DNA from 2 places in the Cellulomonas sp. C5510 genome. Region 1 is predicted to be linked to the other one. Evidence: riboswitches for the same ligand, from Rfam matches in the RefSeq annotation. Region 1 holds a riboswitch; the other holds the start of a gene.

What was found. Region 1 has a riboswitch for cyclic di-AMP ahead of K5O09_RS02970 (C40 family peptidase). Riboswitches for the same ligand answer to the same signal wherever they lie in the genome.
Region 2: linked by a shared signal. The riboswitch ahead of K5O09_RS18910 (C40 family peptidase) and the one ahead of K5O09_RS02970 (C40 family peptidase) in region 1 are both predicted to bind cyclic di-AMP.

Annotation. Positions count from the first base shown of each region.
Region 1 covers NZ_CP081862.1:644,925-653,721, forward strand. Annotated here, with positions in the region: gene serC (phosphoserine transaminase) at 1-1,073, opposite strand, end outside; gene K5O09_RS02965 (metal-dependent transcriptional regulator) at 1,161-1,859, shown strand; cyclic di-AMP (ydaO/yuaA leader) riboswitch at 2,070-2,269, shown strand; gene K5O09_RS02970 (C40 family peptidase) at 2,272-3,045, shown strand; gene K5O09_RS02975 (HNH endonuclease) at 3,248-3,754, shown strand; gene K5O09_RS02980 (universal stress protein) at 3,866-4,864, shown strand; gene K5O09_RS02985 (Lrp/AsnC family transcriptional regulator) at 4,886-5,359, opposite strand; gene K5O09_RS02990 (hypothetical protein) at 5,545-6,732, shown strand; gene rocD (ornithine--oxo-acid transaminase) at 6,787-8,031, opposite strand; gene ddaH (dimethylargininase) at 8,138-8,797, opposite strand, start outside.
Region 2 covers NZ_CP081863.1:89,512-98,308, reverse strand. Annotated here, with positions in the region: gene K5O09_RS18935 (heavy metal translocating P-type ATPase) at 168-2,174, opposite strand; one part of gene K5O09_RS18930 (IS3 family transposase) at 2,271-3,229, opposite strand; AL1L pseudoknot at 3,117-3,230, opposite strand; one part of gene K5O09_RS18930 (IS3 family transposase) at 3,229-3,508, opposite strand; gene K5O09_RS18925 (metal-sensitive transcriptional regulator) at 3,790-4,068, opposite strand; gene K5O09_RS18920 (DUF2752 domain-containing protein) at 4,254-4,751, opposite strand; gene K5O09_RS18915 (multicopper oxidase family protein) at 4,748-6,142, opposite strand; cyclic di-AMP (ydaO/yuaA leader) riboswitch at 6,454-6,632, shown strand; gene K5O09_RS18910 (C40 family peptidase) at 6,710-7,423, shown strand; gene K5O09_RS18905 (hypothetical protein) at 7,503-7,904, opposite strand; gene lnt (apolipoprotein N-acyltransferase) at 7,942-8,797, opposite strand, start outside.

The DNA.
Region 1 (8,797 bases):
TCCACCGACGGGAACATCGCGACCCGGAGCTGGTTGCGCCCGAGCTTGCGGTAGGGCTCCACGTCGACGATGCCGTGGGCCCGCAGGATGCGTGCCACCGTCGGTGCCTCGATCTCGGGCGCGAGGTCCACCGTCCCGACGACGGGGGACCGCTGCCCGGGGTCGCTGACGAACGGCCGGGCCCAGTCGCGGGCGTCCGCCCAGCCGTAGAGGTGCCCGGCGGAGGTCGCGGTCCGCGCGGCGCACCAGTCGAGGCCGCCGTTCGCGAGCATCCAGTCCACCTGCTCCGCGAGCAGCACGAGGGTGGCGATCGCCGGCGTGTTGAGGGTCTGGTCCGCCCGCGAGCTGCGCACCGCGGCGCCGAGGGACAGGAACTCCGGCACCCAGCGGCCGGACTCGACCCGCTCGGCGCGCTCGACTGCGGCCGGGGACAGCACGGCCAGCCACAGGCCGCCGTCGGACGAGAACGACTTCTGCGGCGCGAAGTAGTAGGCGTCGGTCTGAGCGACGTCCACGGCGAGCCCCCCGGCGCCCGACGTCGCGTCGACCAGCATCAGCGCACCCTGGTTGGCGGAGCCCGGCACGCGGCGCACGGGCGCGACGGCACCGGTGGAGGTCTCGTTGTGCGCCCACGCGTAGGCGTCGACGCCGTCGGCGGCCGCGGGGGTCGCGGAGGACCCGGCGGGCACCTCGGTGACGACGGGGTCCTCGAGGAACGGCGCGCGCGCCGTGGCGGCCGCGAACTTGCTGCCGAACTCCCCGAACACCGCGTGGGCGGAGCGGCGCTCCACGAGGCACAGCGTCGCGACGTCCCAGAAGGCGGTGGAGCCGCCGTTCCCGAGCGCGACCTCGTACCCGTCGGGGAGCGAGAACAGCTCGCCGAGGCCGGCCCGCACGCGGCCGACGAGGGAACGGACGGGGGCCTGGCGGTGCGAGGTGCCGAGGAGGCTGCGGCCGACCTCGGCGAGCGCCCGGACCTGGGCGTCGCGGACCTTCGCGGGCCCGGACCCGAACCGGCCGTCCGACGGCAGGAGCTCCTCGGGGATGGTCACGGTGGCGGGCGTCACGGTCACGCGCCGCACCCTACGCGCCCGACGCCGCCCGGCGGCAGGACCAACTAGCCTGTGGACGGACGTCCGCGCACACAGGAGGGCACCGGCGTGAGTGACCTGATCGACACGACCGAGATGTATCTGAAGACCATCTACGAGCTCACCGAGGAGGGCATCACGCCGCTGCGGGCCCGCATCGCCGAGCGCCTGGGCCACAGCGGACCGACGGTGTCCCAGACGGTCGCCCGCATGGAGCGGGACGGGCTCGTGGTCGTGTCCGGTGACCGCCACCTGGAGCTCACCGAGGCGGGCCGCACCAAGGCGATGCGCGTGATGCGCAAGCACCGGCTGGCGGAGCGGCTGCTCGTCGACGTGATCGGGCTCGACTGGGAGTACGTGCACGAGGAGGCGTGCCGCTGGGAGCACGTCATGAGCGAGCGGGTGGAGCGCCGGCTCGCCGGCCTTCTCGACCACCCCCACTTCGACCCGTACGGCAACCCGATCCCCGGTCTCGACGAGATCGGCGAGGAGCGGACGCCGGTCGGGTTCCTCGACGGCGTGGAGTCGCTGGTCGCCGTCGCGGCGGCCGCGCCCGGCCCGACCACGGGTGTCGTCGCCCGGCTGGGGGAGCCCATCCAGACGGACGTCGACCTGCTCGCGCGCCTCGCGCAGGCGGGCGTGCGGCCCGGCCAGCAGGTCACGGTCGAGAAGGGCGTCGGCGTCGTGACGGTCGGCGCGCCCGGCGCGGAGACGGTGCTCGACCTGCCGCAGGAGGTCGCGCGCCACGTGTTCCTCGGGGTGGGCTGAGGTCCGCGCCCCGCGCCGGCGACCGCGTCCGGCACCGACGGCCCCGCGGTGTGGCACGCGCCACTCGCGGGGCCTCGTCGTGTGCGTGACCAGGGTCCCCGCGGGGGCCTGCGGGTGCTCGGCAAACGGATCGTGACCGGAACGTGACAATCGGCTCGGGGGTCGGGTACGGTCGGTCCTGCTCGACGGAACCCTCCTCCGTCAGAGCCCTTGGACGGTACGCCGAACCCTGCCGCCGCCCGAGGTCCGTACGACTCGCCGGCAGGGGCGGGGGAACCACTTGCGGGCACCGGCGACGGTGTCCTTGGGGTGAAGCCGCGCGACGTGACCGGACCTCCCGGGAGCGCCACGCGGCCGGGTATCTCCACCCGAACCCGACAGCTCACCTCGTAGGCGCCAGGAGAGGCTGTACGTGTCCGCTAGTGCTGTGCGCGCCCGACACCGTTCCGCGCGTCGCCCCGTCACCCCCTTGACCGACCTCGCCACCGCCGCCACGGGCACCCTCGCCCAGGCCGGTCGCCGCACCGCCGTCGTCGCGGCCACCACGGGGCTCATGGTCTCCGCGGTCGCCGTCCCGGCAGGCGCCGCGACCACGTCCGGCGACCAGGCGGCGCTGCCGTCGGTCGACACCACCGCGCTGACCGCCTCCGCGAAGACGGTCCTCGACACCGCGCCGGTCGTCACCGCCCCGGCCGACGCCGCGTGGACCTTCGAGGCCCCCGCCGTGACCGCCGTGGTCCCCGAGCCGGAGCCGGAGCCCGAGCCGGAGCCGGTCGTCTCCCGCAGCGCCCAGCGCGCCACGGCCGCGGCCGCCCCGGTCGAGGTCGCCGCCGCCGCCGTCCCGCAGTCGGTGGCCGGCAACGCGGTCCTCGAGATCGCGGCCCGCTACGTCGGGACGCCGTACGTGTCCGGCGGCACGACCCCGGACGGCTTCGACTGCTCCGGCTTCGTGTCCTACGTGTACGCGCAGCTCGGCATCTCGCTGCCCCGCACGTCGTCGGCGATCCGCGACGCGGGCACGGTCATCTCGGCCGCCGAGGCGCAGCCGGGCGACCTCATCTGGAGCCCCGGCCACATCTCGATCTACGCCGGCGGCGACCAGCAGATCGACTCGCCGCGCCCCGGCAAGACGGTGCAGTTCCGCGCCATCTGGCAGAGTTCGCCGACGTTCATCCGCATCGGCTGAGCCTCCCGGGCACGCACGACGCCTCCAGGACCCCCGTGGCCACCGGCCGCGGGGGTCCTGCCGTGCCGGGGCGCCTGCGCGCGGCACCGGGGGCGCGGCGCGGGCGGACGGCGCGGGTTCCCGGGGTGGGCGCGTACGCTGGCGCTGCTCGCTCCCCAGCGGACCCGTCAGCCAGACGGGCCCCCCGGTCAAGGAGTTCGCCGTGCTGCTCCCTGCGCCACCCCGGACGTTGCTCCTCAACGCCAGCCTGGAACCGCTGTGCGTCGTGGCCCTGCCGCGCGCCGTCACGCTCGTCATGTCGGGCAAGGCCACCGTGCTCGAGTCGGACGGCCGGGTGCTGCACTCCGAGCACGTGGCCGTGCCGCTGCCGGTGGTGCTGTCGCTGACGCGGTACGTGCACGTCCCGGTGCGCCGGCCGCTGCCGCCGACGCGGCGCACGGTGCTGCAGCGCGACGACCACCGGTGCGCGTACTGCGGCTCGCACGCCGACACCGTCGACCACGTGCACCCGCGTTCGCGCGGGGGCCGGCACGAGTGGACGAACGTCGTCGCGGCGTGCCGGCGGTGCAACCACCGCAAGGCCGACCACCTGCTGCACGAGATCGGGTGGGAGCTCTCCTGGACGCCGTCGGCCCCGCGGGGTGCGACGGCGTTCCTGCGCGGGGTGGCCGCCGACGAGCCCGCCTGGTCCGCGTACCTGGCCGCCTGAGGACCACGGGTCAAGAAGTCGGCAAGGGGACGCCACGCCTCGCTCCGCGGCAGGTGCGGAACCGGCATGATCCGAGGCACACTGGGGTGTGCCACCAAGGAGGTCGGAACCATGAAGCGGGACGCGGAGATCCTGGTCGGGGTGGACGGGTCGGCAGCGAGCATGCACGCGCTCGACTGGGCGGCGGGCGAGGCGCGTACCCGGCGCCGGCCGCTCCACGTGGTGTGCTCGTACACGCTGCCGTCGTTCACGGCGGCCTCGCTGGACGGCGGGTACGCGGCCCTCGACGACACCGCGATCCAGCAGGGCGCCCGCGCGGTGCTCGCGGAGGCCCAGCAGCGCGTCGCGGGACCGGGGCTCGAGGTCACCACCACGGTCGCGACCGGCGACGCGGCCGCCGTCCTGGTCGAGATGTCGCGTGACGCCTCGCTCGTGGTCGTCGGGACCCGGGGCAAGGGCGGGTTCGCGGACCGGCTGCTCGGCACGGTCTCGTCGACGCTGCCGGCGCACGCGTACTGCCCGACCGTCGTCGTGCCGCTGCGCGACCAGCGTCGGGGCGGCATCGTTCCGAGCGACGAGTCCGCGCCGGTGGTGCGGCCGGTCCGGCGCATGGTCGTCGGCGTCGACGGCTCCCCGCAGGCGGACCTCGCGCTGCGCCACGCGATCGAGGAGGCGCAGGCGTGGGGTGCCGAGCTCACGGCCGTCGCGGGCGTGCCCGTCGGCAGCGGCTCGGGCGTCATGGCGTGGCTCCCCGCGACGATCGACCAGACGCAGGTGCTCGCGGACGTCACGGAGGGCCTCAACGTCGTCGTGGACCGCGCGCTGGCCGACCACCCCGGCGCCACGGTGCGGCGGGCCGTGCTGGACGGCACCGGGGCGGAGCTGCTCACGGAGTTCTCCGCGGCGACCGACCTGATCGTCGTGGGGTCGCGGGGCCGGGGCGGCTTCACGGGGCTGCTGCTCGGGTCCACGAGCCAGGCCGTGCTGCACCACTCGGCGTGCCCGGTGATGGTGGTCACGAACCGGTGCGCGGAGCGCGTGGCGTCCGCCGGGGCCGGCGACGCCGCGGGGACCGCGGGAGCCGGGCACGACGGCGGCGCGGCGGGCTGACGCGGGGCGCGGGCCGGTGGCTCAGGCGGGCGGTGGCGGCACGTCCGGTCGCCGCACGAGCGCCGACAGCACGACGGTGGAGCGGGTCCGTGACACGAACGGCTCGGCCGCGAACCGCTCGACCACCTGCTCGAGGTGCCGCATGTCCCGGGCGCGTACCTGCACGACGAGGTCGACGTCGCCGGTGACCGTGCTGGCGGCGACGACCTCCGGGTAGCGCTCGACGGCGGAGCGCATCGTGGCGGGGCTCGTCGAGCCGTGGCAGAACAGCTCGACGAACGCCTCGGTGGCCCAGCCGAGCGCGGCCGGGTCGAGCAGGACGGTGAACCCGCGGACGATCCCGCGCTCGCGCAGCCGGTCCACCCGCCGCTTCACCGCCGGCGCGGACAACGACACGACGGCGCCGAGGTCCGCGTACGACGCGCGGGCGTCGACGGCCAGCTCGCGCAGCAGCGCCTCGTCGATCGGGTCCAGGTCGCCGGAGTAGGGGGGCACGGGTCCCATCCTCGCGCACGGCGCGGGGACCGTCCGCGGTGGTCCGGACGTGCCGGCACCGTCGACGGCGCCACCCGCGGCCGTCGCCGTCGTCACGGGCGATGTTCGGCGACACCCTTCAGGCGGCCGCGTCGCGCGCCGATGACACCGGGGACAGGACGTCACCGAGCAGAGGGGGCAGGCGGATGTCGGCACCGCACGCCGAGCGGACGGCGACCGGACCCGCGCCCGCGGCGGCAGGCCCGGTCGCGCCGGACCAGCGCGTCGGGTCGCTCGCCACCGCGGCGGGGCCCGGGCCGCGCGACGGGTCGACCCGCTCCCGGTCGGAGGCTCCCACCGGCACGATCCCCACGCAGCGCACACACCCGCTCGACCTGACGCCCGCCCCGGCTGCCCCGCCGACGGCGCCGGGCGCGCCCTCCCGTGCGGTCCGTCGCGCGGTCGCCGTGGTCGTGCTCTGCCCGCTGCTCGTCGGCACGGTGGCTGCGGCCGTCGTCGTGCAGCTCCGGGCGGACGCGCGGGCGACCGCGTGGGCGCACGCCCGGGAGCGGGTCGCCGCGCAGGTCGCGGCCGACGCCACCGACGCCGCTGTCGCCGCCACGGCCCGGGCGGGCGCCATCGCCACCTCCTACGCCGCAGCTCGCGACGCCGCGGTCGCGGGGGCCCAGCGGGTGATCGCCGACGCCCGGGCGGCCGCGGACGCCTCCCCGCACGCCGGGGACGAGGCCCTGGCTGCGCTGCGCGCGGCGACCCAGGCGGTCGAGGCAGCGGCCGCCGGGCTCGGCGAGGGCACGAGCGTCGCCGTCCTGCGTGCGACCTCCGCGGACGTGGCCGCCCCGCAGCGCACCGTCGTCGAGGCGCAGACGGCCTGGCAGGCCGCGGAGGACGCCCGGATCGAGGCCGAGCGCCTGGCCGCGGAGCGTGCCGCCGCGGAGGCGGCCGCCCGCGCGGCGACCGCACGACCCTCGGGCGGTTCCCGGCCCGCCATCACCCGCGGCGGAGCCGCGGCGGCACCGGCCGCGGCCGCTCCCGCGAGCGCGTGGGCCGCGGGGGTGTCCTCCTCCGGGATCGGCGGGCTCGGCGCCTCGATCAACGCGGCCCGGGCGGCCAACGGCCTCCCCGCGCTCGCGGTGGCCGGGTCGTCCTCCCTGGCGGACCACGCGGCGGCGATGGCCGCGGCCGGCAGCATCTGGCACTCCGGCAGCGACCACATCGTCGGGTGGGTGCAGCCCGTCAGCGACGAGCAGATGATCCAGGCGTACCTGAACTCCCCGCCGCACCGGGCGTGGATCCTCAAGGACGGGGTGTCGACCGTCTCGATCGGCGCGGTGACGTACGGCGGGCGGCTCTACACCGCGATGCTGTTCTCCTGACACCGGCGGCGACCGTGAGGCCGACGCCGACGCCGACGCCGACGCCGACGGCGGTCAGCGCAGCGCCTGCGTGAGCCGGTCCAGCGCCAGGTCCAGGTCGTCCTCGTCGATGACGAGCGGCGGCGCCAGGCGGATCGTCGAGCCGTGGGTGTCCTTGGCCAGCACGCCGAGCGCGAGCAGCCGCTCGCACAGCTGCCGGCCGGTCATCCGGGCCGGGTCGACGTCCAGCCCCGCCCACAGCCCCACGCCGCGGGACCCGAGCAGCAGCCCGGTGTCGACCAGGGTCGCCAGGCGGGTGTGCAGCCGCTCGCCGAGCACCCGCGCGCGCTCCTGGTGGGTGCCGGTGCGCAGCAGGTCCACCACCGCGATCCCCACGGCGCACGCCAGCGGGTTGCCGCCGAAGGTCGACCCGTGGGTGCCTGCGGTGAGCACCCCGAGCACGTCCGGCCGCCCCACGACCGCGGAGACGGGCAGCACCCCGCCGCCGAGCGCCTTCCCCAGCGTGACCAGATCGGCCCGCACCCCCCAGAGCTCCAGCGCGAACGTCGTGCCCGTGCGCCCGAGGCCCGACTGGATCTCGTCCGCGACGAGCAGCACGCCCGCCTCGGTGCAGATGTCCCGGACCGCCGGCCAGTAGCCGTCCGGCGGGACGACGACGCCCTGCTCGCCCTGGACCGGCTCGAGCAGCACGGCGACCGTCGTGCCGTCGACCGCAGCCCGCAGCGCCTCGGCGTCGCCGAACGGCACCACGCGGAACCCCGGGGTGTGCGGGGCGAACCCCGCGCGCGCCTCCGGGTCGGTGGAGAACGACACGATGGTCGTCGTGCGGCCGTGGAAGTTCCCCGCCGCGACGACGATGGTGGCCTGCTCCGGCGCGACGCCCCGGACCTCGTACCCCCACTTGCGAGCCGCCTTGATCGCCGTCTCCACGGCCTCCGCCCCGGTGTTCATCGGCAGCACCATCGGGATGACGCCGTCGTCCTCCGCCCCCGCGACCACCGGGCGCGCGAGGTCGGACAGCGCGCTCGCGAACGGGTGCAGCAGGTCGTGGTCGAACGCCCGCGACGACAGGGTGAGGCGGTCGAGCTGCGCGTGCGCCGCGGCCGTCAGCGCCGGGTGCCGGTGGCCGAAGTTCAGCGCCGAGTAGCCCGCCAGCAGGTCGAGGTACGTGCGGCCCTCGACGTCCCGCACCCACGCACCCTCGCCGGTCGTGAGCGTGACGGGCAGCGGGTGGTAGTTCTGCGCGAGCGGCCCGGCGGCGGCGCCCTCGGCGTGACGGGCGGGGATCGTGGCGGTCATGGCGTCACCTCGGCGGGCAGGCGCCCCGGGTGTCCTCAGGGCGCGGGTCGAGCGGTGCGGGGTCGGGTGGTGCGGGACGGGCCGGACGACCCGGGCCCGGAGGAGGTCAGCGGGCCGCGCGGATCTCGAGGGTGCAGCACTTCGCCCCGCCGCCGCCCTTGAGCAGCTCGCTGGTGTCGACGGGGTGCGGGCGGTAGCCGCGCTCGGTGAGCTGGGCGGCCAGGTCGACGGCCCCCGGCGCGACGACCACGTTCAGGCCGTCGCTCACGGCGTTCAGGCCCAGGCAGGCGGCGTCGCGCTCGGAGGCGACGACGGCGTCGGGGAACCGGCGCTCGAGCTCCGCCCGGGAGGCGTCGGAGAACGCCGGCGGGTAGTACGCGACCTGCTCGGCACCGGGCTCGGACCCCAGCACGGCCAGCGCGGTGTCGAGGTGGTAGTAGTGCGGGTCCACGAGCTCGAGCGACACGACCTCGCGGCCGGTGACCCGGGCGATCTCGTCGTGCGCGGCCCGGTCGGTGCGGAACCCGGTGCCTGCGAGCAGGACGTCCCCGACGGACAGGATGTCGCCCTCGCCCTCGTTCACCTGCTCCGCGGTGTGCGTGACGTAGCCGTGGTCCGCGAACCACTTCTCGTAGGCCGGGCCCTCGGGCTGGCGCTCCGGGTAGCGGAACCGCGCGGAGTACACCAGGCCGTCGACGACCGTCGCTCCGTTCGCGGCGTAGACCATGTCCGGCAGGCCCGGGATCGGGTCGATCGTCTCGACGAC
Region 2 (8,797 bases), on a different replicon from region 1:
CAGATGTACGGCGTCGACGTCGCTGACGGCACGCCAGGCTTCGGGGAGGACTCAGCGCGGAGCTGAGACCTCGTCAACCGGCAGGTCCGCTCGAGCACTTGGCGGCGTCCCATATTGATGACCGTCGGTACTCCGGCACCGAGGGCGCCGACTTGGCTCGGCTCTTGTCAACGTGGCCGCAGATCCAGTCGACGCAGGAGCTGAGCGTTCAGGGCGACGACGATCGTGGACACGGACATGAGGATGGCCCCGACGGACATCGGCATGACGAAACCGATGGGTGCGAGCACGCCGGCAAGCGGCACAGCGATGAGGTTGTAGCCAGCGGCCCACCACAGGTTCTGCTTCATCTTGCGGTAGCTGGCAGTGGACAGATCGATGACCGAGACGACGGACCGAGGGTCGTCGCTGGCGAGGATCACGCCGGCGGAGGCGATCGCGACATCGGTGCCGGCGCCGATGGCGATGCCGACATCGGCCTGCGCGAGGGCGGGGGCGTCGTTGACGCCGTCGCCGACCATCGCCACGGTGCCTCCCTCGCGCTGGAGCTCGGCGACCTTGGCGGACTTGTCCTCGGGCCGGACACCGGCGAAGACCCGGTCGATGCCGATCTCGGCGGCGACGGTGCGGGCGACGGCCTCCGCGTCGCCAGTGATCATCACGACGTCGACGTCGCGGTCGTGGAGCTGCCGGATTGCGGCCCGGGACTCCTCGCGGATCTCGTCGGCGAGCTTCAGAGCCCCGGCCGGGCGGCCGTCGACGAGCACATGCAGAATGATCGCTCCTTCGCTGCGCCATTGGTCGATGCCATCGAGCTCGTCGACACCGCTCTGGTGCAGCAGGCTGGGGCCTCCGACCTCGACGGTCCGGCCGCCGACGCGGGCGCGGACGCCGACCGCTGGGGACGAGGTGAACTCGGCGGCGGCCGGCACGTGCAGGTCGCTCGCGGCCGAGACGATCGCCTGCGCGAGCGGGTGCTCGCTGTCGGCCTCGGCGGCCGCGGCCAGCGCCAGAACCTCGTCGCGGTCGAAACCGGGGGTGGGCCGCACGTCGGTCACGGTCGGCTGGCCCTTGGTTAGGGTGCCGGTCTTGTCGAACACCACGGTGCTGACCGTGCGCATGCTCTCCAGGGCCAGGCGGTCCTTGACGAGGATGCCGCCGCGGGCGGCGCGCTCGGTGGCGATGGACACCACGAGGGGGATCGCCAGGCCGAGGGCGTGGGGGCAGGCGATCACCAGGACGGTGATGGTGCGGATCACGGCAGCGTCGGGCTGGCCGGCGATCGACCAGACGACGGCGGTGACGGCGGCCGCACCGAGGGCGAACCAGAACAGCAGCGCGGCTGCCGTGTCCGCCAGTCGCTGCGCGCGCGAGGTCGAGTTCTGCGCTTCGAGCACGAGCCTGCGGATGCCGGCCAGCGCGGTGTCGTCTCCGACGGCGGTCACCCGCAGCCGTAGGGCGGAGTCGGTGGCGACGGTGCCGGCGACAACCCGGTCCCCGGCGGAGCGCCGCACGGTGCGGGACTCACCGGTGACCATCGACTCGTCCATCTCGGCGGCGCCGTCGATGATCGCGCCGTCTGCGGGAACCCTGGCTCCGGGTCGCACGAGCACCACGTCGTCGACCGCGAGGTCGGACGGGGCGACCCGGACCACGTCGTTGCCCTCGACGCGCTCGGCCTCGTCGGGCAGCAGAGCGGCCAGGGAGTCGAGAGCGGAGGTCGTCTGAGCGAGCGAGCGCATCTCGATCCAGTGCCCGAGCAGCATGATCACGATGAGAAGCGCGAGCTCCCACCAGAAGTCGAGTCCGTGGGCGACGACACCCAGGGTCGCGAGCCACGACGCGACGAACGCCACGGTGATCGCCAACGCGACGAGCAGCATCATCCCGGGGCGCTTGGCGCGCAGCTCCTGGGCGGCACCGGTCAGGAACGGCGCGCCGCCCCAAGTGAACATGACCGTGCCGAGCACGGGCGAGACCCACGCCACCCAGGTTGCGTCGGGCAGCTCGTAGCCCAGGAGCATCGCGAACATGGCGCTGGCGGCGACGACCGGGACCGCGAGCACGAGCATGACCCAGAACAGGCGGCGGAACCGGTCGACGTGACCGGCATGGCTGCCGTGGCCTGTATGCCCCTCGTGGCCACCGTGCGCGTCCTGGTGGTCAGGCGGCACCGCTGCAGTCACGGTCGCGGGGTGCCCATGGTGCTCCTGCGTCGTCTGCCCGTCGGGCGTGTGCCCTCCATGTCCGTGGTGTGAACCGCCCCGGGTTCAGTGGAGGCTCGGTTCTCTGGTCTCCAGCGTCGTTGACGTGTGGTTCTGACGGTAGTGGTTCGTCTCGTGCTCGGCTGGCGGGATGTCGCCGAGCTCGGTGTGCAGGCGGCGGTTGTTGAACCAGTCGACCCATTCCAGGGTCGCGATCTCGACGTCGTCCAGGGTCCGCCAGGGCCCGCGGCGGCGGATCAGCTCGGTCTTGAACAGCCCGATCGTGGACTCGGCCAGGGCGTTGTCGTAGGCGTCCGCGACCGTGCCGATCGAAGCCCGGATGCCGTGTGCGGCGTGGCGCTCGGTCAGCGCCAGCGAGACGTACTGGGACCCGGCGTCGCTGTGATGGATCAGCCCGGTCAGGTCCGTCACGCCGGTGCGGCCGCGTGCCCAGGTGGCCATCTCCAAGGTGTCGGTGACCAGGGCCGCGCGCATGTTCGTGTCGGCCTTCCAGCCCACGATCATCCTCGAGAACACGTCGATCACGAACGCGACGTAGACGAACCCCGACCACGCGCGGACGTAGGTGAAGTCCGCGACCCACAACTGGTTCGGTGCGGTCGCGGTGAACGCCCGGTTGACCAGATCACCGGCCCGGACCCCGTCCTTGCCCGGGATCGTCGTGCGCTTGGCTCGACCGCGGACCGCTCCGCGCAGGTCAGCAGCCCGCATGAGCCGCTCGACCGGGCAGCGCCCGACCGAATGCCCGAGTCGGTGCAGGTGCTTCCACATCTTCCGCGCGCCGTAGACGCCGTAGTTCGCGGCGTGCTCGACCGTGATCACCTCGCTCAGCGCGGCGTCGGTGACCGACCGGGCCGAGGGCGGGCGGGCCTTGGCGGAGTAGTACGTGCTCGGGGCGACCTGCAGCTGGACGCAGATCGGCTCGACCCCGAACTCGGCACGGTGGGCGTCGATGAACGCGACTACCTGGGTGACGGGCGGTCGAGCTCCGCCGCGAAGAAAGCCGACGCGCTACGCAGGATCGCGTTCGCCCGCCGCAGCTCCCGGTTCTCCCGCTCCAGCTCGGCCAGCCGCTGCGCGTCGCTCGTGGTGGTCCCGGGCCGGTCGCCCGCGTCGATCTCGACCTGATTCACCCACCCACGCAGCGTCTCGGGATTGATCCCGAGCTGCTCACCGATCCGCCGGCACGCCGCCGGACGGGTCACCGGGTCCCTCTTCGCGTCCAGCACGAGCCGGACCGCGCGCTCACGCAGCTCGTCGGGGTACTTCCTCGGTGCAGCCATGACCCTCATCCTCCGTGGATTGAGAGCCTCCATGGAACCCGGGGCGGTTCAGTGGGCCGTACTCGGTGCATCGACGGGCCCGTGCCCGGTGTGGTCCTCGAGGCTCATCGCGGTGGTCCTCTCTCGTGATCCGACCCGGAGTGGGGCTTCGCCCGCTCAAACGGCATACCCCCCGAGGGTATTCCGACTCCACGATGCATGTGTCTCGTCCTTGCGGTTCGCGGTCTGCGGTCTGCGGGATCGTCGGGTGACGAACCGCGCTCCAGGCACGCTCTCGGGTGTCAGGCGCGAAGCAGGCGGGCGATCGCCTGCGATACCTCGTCGACACGCTCGTCCTGCACGTCTGCGGACGCCTGCGCGGCTTGCGAGAGGCAGTGACGGATGTGGTCGTCGAGGAGTTGACGCGCGACTGCCTGGAGGGCACCGGATGCGGCGGCGATCTGCGTGAGCACGTCGATGCAGTACGAACCGCTCTCGATCATGGTCGCGACGCCGCGCACTTGCCCTTCGAGGCGGCGCAGGCGCCGGAGAACGGCCTCGTCTTCAGCCGTGGTCCTCATGGCGGCCTCCCGTCGGGGTATCGCCCGGCGCACACTGTGCGCCGGCGCGGGGGTCTCGTCCGCGCGTGTGCACGGCAACTCCTCCGCTGCGCGCGGGGGAACCGACTCGGCAGCAACGCTATGGGCTGGCCGTCGAGGCGCGCTCACGATGCGGTCAAGGTCTGATGAACGCGGTCGGGCGCGGGCTACCGCAGGAGCTCGACGTTGAGCTGCTGGCGGACCGCGAGCAAGGCGAGCAGCAGTGTCGTGATCAGCCCCGCAGCGGCACGCGCAGGCCGGCGGTCGGCGAGGTCGAGCCCGAGCCATCTGCTGGTCGCGGTGCCGGCGCACCACCGCAGCACAGCCAGCGCGGCCCCGGTCATCAGGATCGGGCCGAGCGGGTTGTATTTCCATGCTGCTGCGAGATCGCCCATCGCGGCGAGCCGCACGGACCGCGTTCCGCCGCACAGGGGGTCCATGACAGAAAACCAGCGGTGCAGCGGCCCGTGAAGGTCCACCGGCGGCAGGCCCAGCCAGGCCATCAGCCCTGCGGCCACTAGACCGAGCGCTGCGACGGGCGCGAGCGCCGGCCACCGGTCTCGCTCGTCGAGGCTGACGGTGATCCACGAGCGCGACGCCGGCGGGGTGGCGACGTGGGTCGGGCCGGGTGGCTGCCGCGGCGGGCGCCGGTCGCGCCGTCTCATGTCGCCGTGATGCTGGTCATCATCCCGGCGTCCTCGTGATCGAGGATGTGGCAGTGGACCATCCAGGTCCCGGGCTGCTCGAAGGTCACGGCGACGTCGACGTAGCTGTCCGGTGGCACCGCCACGGTGTCCTTCCACACTTCCCGCTCGAGGGCCTGGCCGTCGGTGGATAGCACCCGGAAGTGCGCGCCGTGCACGTGCATCGGGTGGTCCATTCGGTGCTGCCCGGCGTTGCGGAAACGCACGAGGTAGGTGCGCCCGACCTGCACGTCGAACGTCTCAGCGTCGGGGAAGACGTCGCCGTTGATCGTCCAGGCCATGCCCATGCCTGCGGACATCGTCATCGCGTCGGCGAGCACCATCTCGATGTCCGGTTCGCGGCTCAGCAGGTCGGGGTCGAGGTCGCTGGGTGCGGGCGGGATGAAGGGCGAGACGGCCGCGGGAGCGTCCGAGGCGGTGTAGTGGACGGGGATGGTCATTCCGTTGTCGCGCTCGTTGGTGATCGACAAGCCCGACCCCAGGTGGCCGACCGGGGCGACCTCGACGTCGTAGCGCTCGCCTGGGGCGATGCTGAGCCGGCGGGTGTTGTAGGGCTCGACGAGGGGTGCGCCGTCGGTGTGGGTGACGCGCACGTCGAGTGGGAACGTCAGGTCCTGGGTCTTGGCGGTCGAGGCGTTCACCAGCCGGAGCTTGGCGATCTGCCCGCCGGTGATGCTGATCGGCTCGATGTCCTGGCCGGTGCGGCCGTTGACGGTGTCGACGTCGCCGACGACCTCCATGTGACCGGTGGTGCGATCCACGACCCAGTCGTCGAGCACGAGGACCTGGTCGAGGTCGTAGCGCGCGTCCGCGGGTTCGCGGACGATGAACGGTGCATACATGCCGCGATCGACCTGGTCGCGCACCGGTCGTTCGTGTGAGTGGTACCAGTACGTTCCTGGGCGGGCAGCGGTGAACTCGTACCGGTGCTCTCGTCCGGGGTCGATCAGGATGCCTGGACCGTCCTGGTCGGCGGGCACGCTCATCCCGTGCCAGTGGATGTTGGTCGCGGTGTCGGTCGAGTTCGTGACGTCGATCTGCAGCCGCTGCCCTACGTCGACGACGATCGGCACCCCGGCCCCGTGGACGACTTCGCTTGCAGCGTCCGCGTAGAGATACCGTTCGACGGACCGACCACCCAGCGTCATCTCTGCGGTGGTGATGTCGAGGTCGACGACCCCCTGCGTGGTCGCTCCGGTGATGTCGTACCGGTCGACCGCGGGGAGATCGATGCTCTCCTGGACCGCGGTGTCTGCGGCGGGAGCCAGCGCACGGCTGACCGCGAACGCAGCACCGCCCGCGGCCAGGACGACGGCGGTCGTTGCGACGACGACAGGACGACGGCGGATCATGCTCGGGGTGCTCCTCAGGCGATCGATCCGGGGTCTGGGGACCCCTCGGCTCCCGTCTAGCGTCGCTTGTGTAGATCAAGCCGCTTCAGCGGCTTCCATGAAGTTTCGCTGAAGTTCCCGACGAGGCGGTGCGTGCGTCCACGACACACCGTGCGCGAGACGAACGCTCGCGACCAGCGACTTCGCCCGCCCTGCGGGGCGCCGTGCGGCGGTCTCGAGACCTGTTCGCACGCCAGGATTGCGCCGGTGGGCGATGACAGCACCGCATGGGCTGCCTAGCATCGTCGCGACCCAGGCGCCGACTGGGTGGGTCGAGCAGAACGCCGAGTCCTGCCGCTGCTCGACGACCCGCAGACCGCACGGGCAGGAGCGGGGGAACCAGGATGGACGGGCACGTCGTGCCCTTGGGGTGAAGCCGGTCTCGATGGACCGGCCGGGCTGCTCCGGCCCGAACCCGACAGCTCACCTCGCAGGCGGCAGGAGTCGTCGATGCCCGCACGCCCCTTCGCCCGAGCGCGCCACCGCGCGGCCGGGCGCAGCCGAACGCCCCTGACCGACGCACAGGCCGTGGCCGCCTCCGGTCTGTCTGCCGCCGGGCGCCGCACCGGAGCTGCCGTGGCGACGTCGGGCATGGTCGTCTCCCTGGTGGCAGCCCCGGCGTCCGCGGCGGTGCCCTCCCATCACGAGAGCCGGATCGCGCTGCTGGACACTGCACGACTCACGTCGGCGGCCAGAGCGGTGATCGAGTCCGGGCCGGTCGTCGCGACTCCGGCCGAGGCGACCTGGACGTTCGACAATCCCGTTGCTACGGCGGTAACGCCACCGCCGGCCCCCGAGCCGGAGCCGGAGCCGCAGCCCGAGCAGGCCCCGGCTGCGACTCGCAGCACGGCCCGGGACGAGACGCCTGCACCGTCGCCCGGGATCGGGGCGCCCGCGCCGGCCAGCGCGAACGGCAGCGCGATCGTCGAGGCAGCATCGAGCCTCGTGGGGGTGCCCTACGTGTGGGGCGGCACCACGCCCAGCGGCTTCGACTGCTCGGGGTTCACCTCGTACGTGTACGCGCAGGTCGGGGTGACGCTGCCGCGGACGTCCGCGCAGCAGCGGTACGCGGGGGTCGAGGTGCCGCGGGACCAGGCTCAGCCCGGCGACCTGATCTGGTCGCCGGGGCACATCTCGATCTACGCCGGCGGGAACCTGCAGGTCGATGCGCCGGTTCCGGGCAAGGCCGTGCAGATCCGCGAGATCTGGCAGACCTCGCCGGTGTTCATCCGGGTCGGCTGACGCCAGCGCTGTGCGGCGTCGCGGTCGCGCCGTACAGCGCTGTGCCGACGGGCGGCGTGGAGGTGCACCGTCGGGAGCTTCAGCTGTCGGCGGGATGGTGCCCTTCGTGCACGTCGCTGCTGGGGACCGTCGGCTCCTCACCGCTGATGAGCGGCCCGAGGACGAAGGTGGAGAACGCGAAGGCGATCGCGAAGAGCACGAGAGCGCCGGCTGGCAGCCAGAGCGACCCGCTGCGCCTGTGCAGCTTGACCAGCATGGGGACGGTGGCGGCCAGCCCGAGCACGCCGAAGAGGGCGGTCCCGCCGGAACCCGCGACAATCGCAGTACCGACCAACGGGCCGACGTGGTGCAGGACGTGCGGTGCCAGTCCCACCACCGCACCGAGCGCGCTGCTCGCTGCGGACCACAGCGCTCGGGTGCGGGATCGGGGGTTCGTCGCGTCCGCGAGCTGGGCAGGCGTGTCGACCGGTTCCGGTGGCATGGCCACCAGGCTCGACCCGGTGTGCTGAATGCTCCGTTCAGGGTTCATGAAGGTCCGACGAAGTCCCGGGCCGAGACGGGTGCACGGGAGGTCGGCGTCGGCGGCTGGTCACCACGCCCGAGCCGACGGCGATCAGTGCCGCGACCGTCGCCACCGCCACCGGGGCGTCCCGTGCGCGGTCCGCTGGTGACAGTGCGGTGCGTAAGGGGATCTGCGCAGTGAGGGTCTCCGCGGTGAACAGCGACGTCCGGAGGTTCATCGTGCCGTCGGGAGCGATCACGGCGCTCACCCCCACCGTGGACGCCTGGATGACGGCGCGCCCGTGCTCCACCGCCCGCAGGCGGGACATGGCGAGCTGCTGGGTCGACTGGGGGCTGCGTCCGAACGAGGCGTTGTTGGTGGGCACCGCGATGAACTGCCCACCTCGGACCACTGCATCACGCACGAGGTTGTCGTAGGCGACCTCGAAGCAGATCGCGGTGGCGGCCGGGATGTCGCGGTGGAGGCGGGGGGCCGGAACGGACAGGACCCCGGGCTTCGTCCCAGGGATCATGTCGATGCTGACGCGGTCCACTTCGGGGGAGAACACGCGGACCAACGCGCGCAGGGGGACGTACTCGCCGAACGCAGCCGGTTGCTGCTTGGAGTAGGACGTCAGGGGCCCCCGCCGGGGATCCCACACGACCATGTCGTTGTAGCGCCCTGCGGGGGTGTCGCGGTCTGTGCCGACCAGGATCGGGGCGTTGATCGCCGCGGCCCCCTCTTGCACCAGTGCTGCAGCCCGCGGGTCCTGACGCGGGTCGATGTCGGTGGCGTTCTCGGGCCAGATCACCAGGTCGACAGGCTCCGCTCCGGGCTGCGTGGCCAACGACTTGGTGCCCTCGACGTGGTTG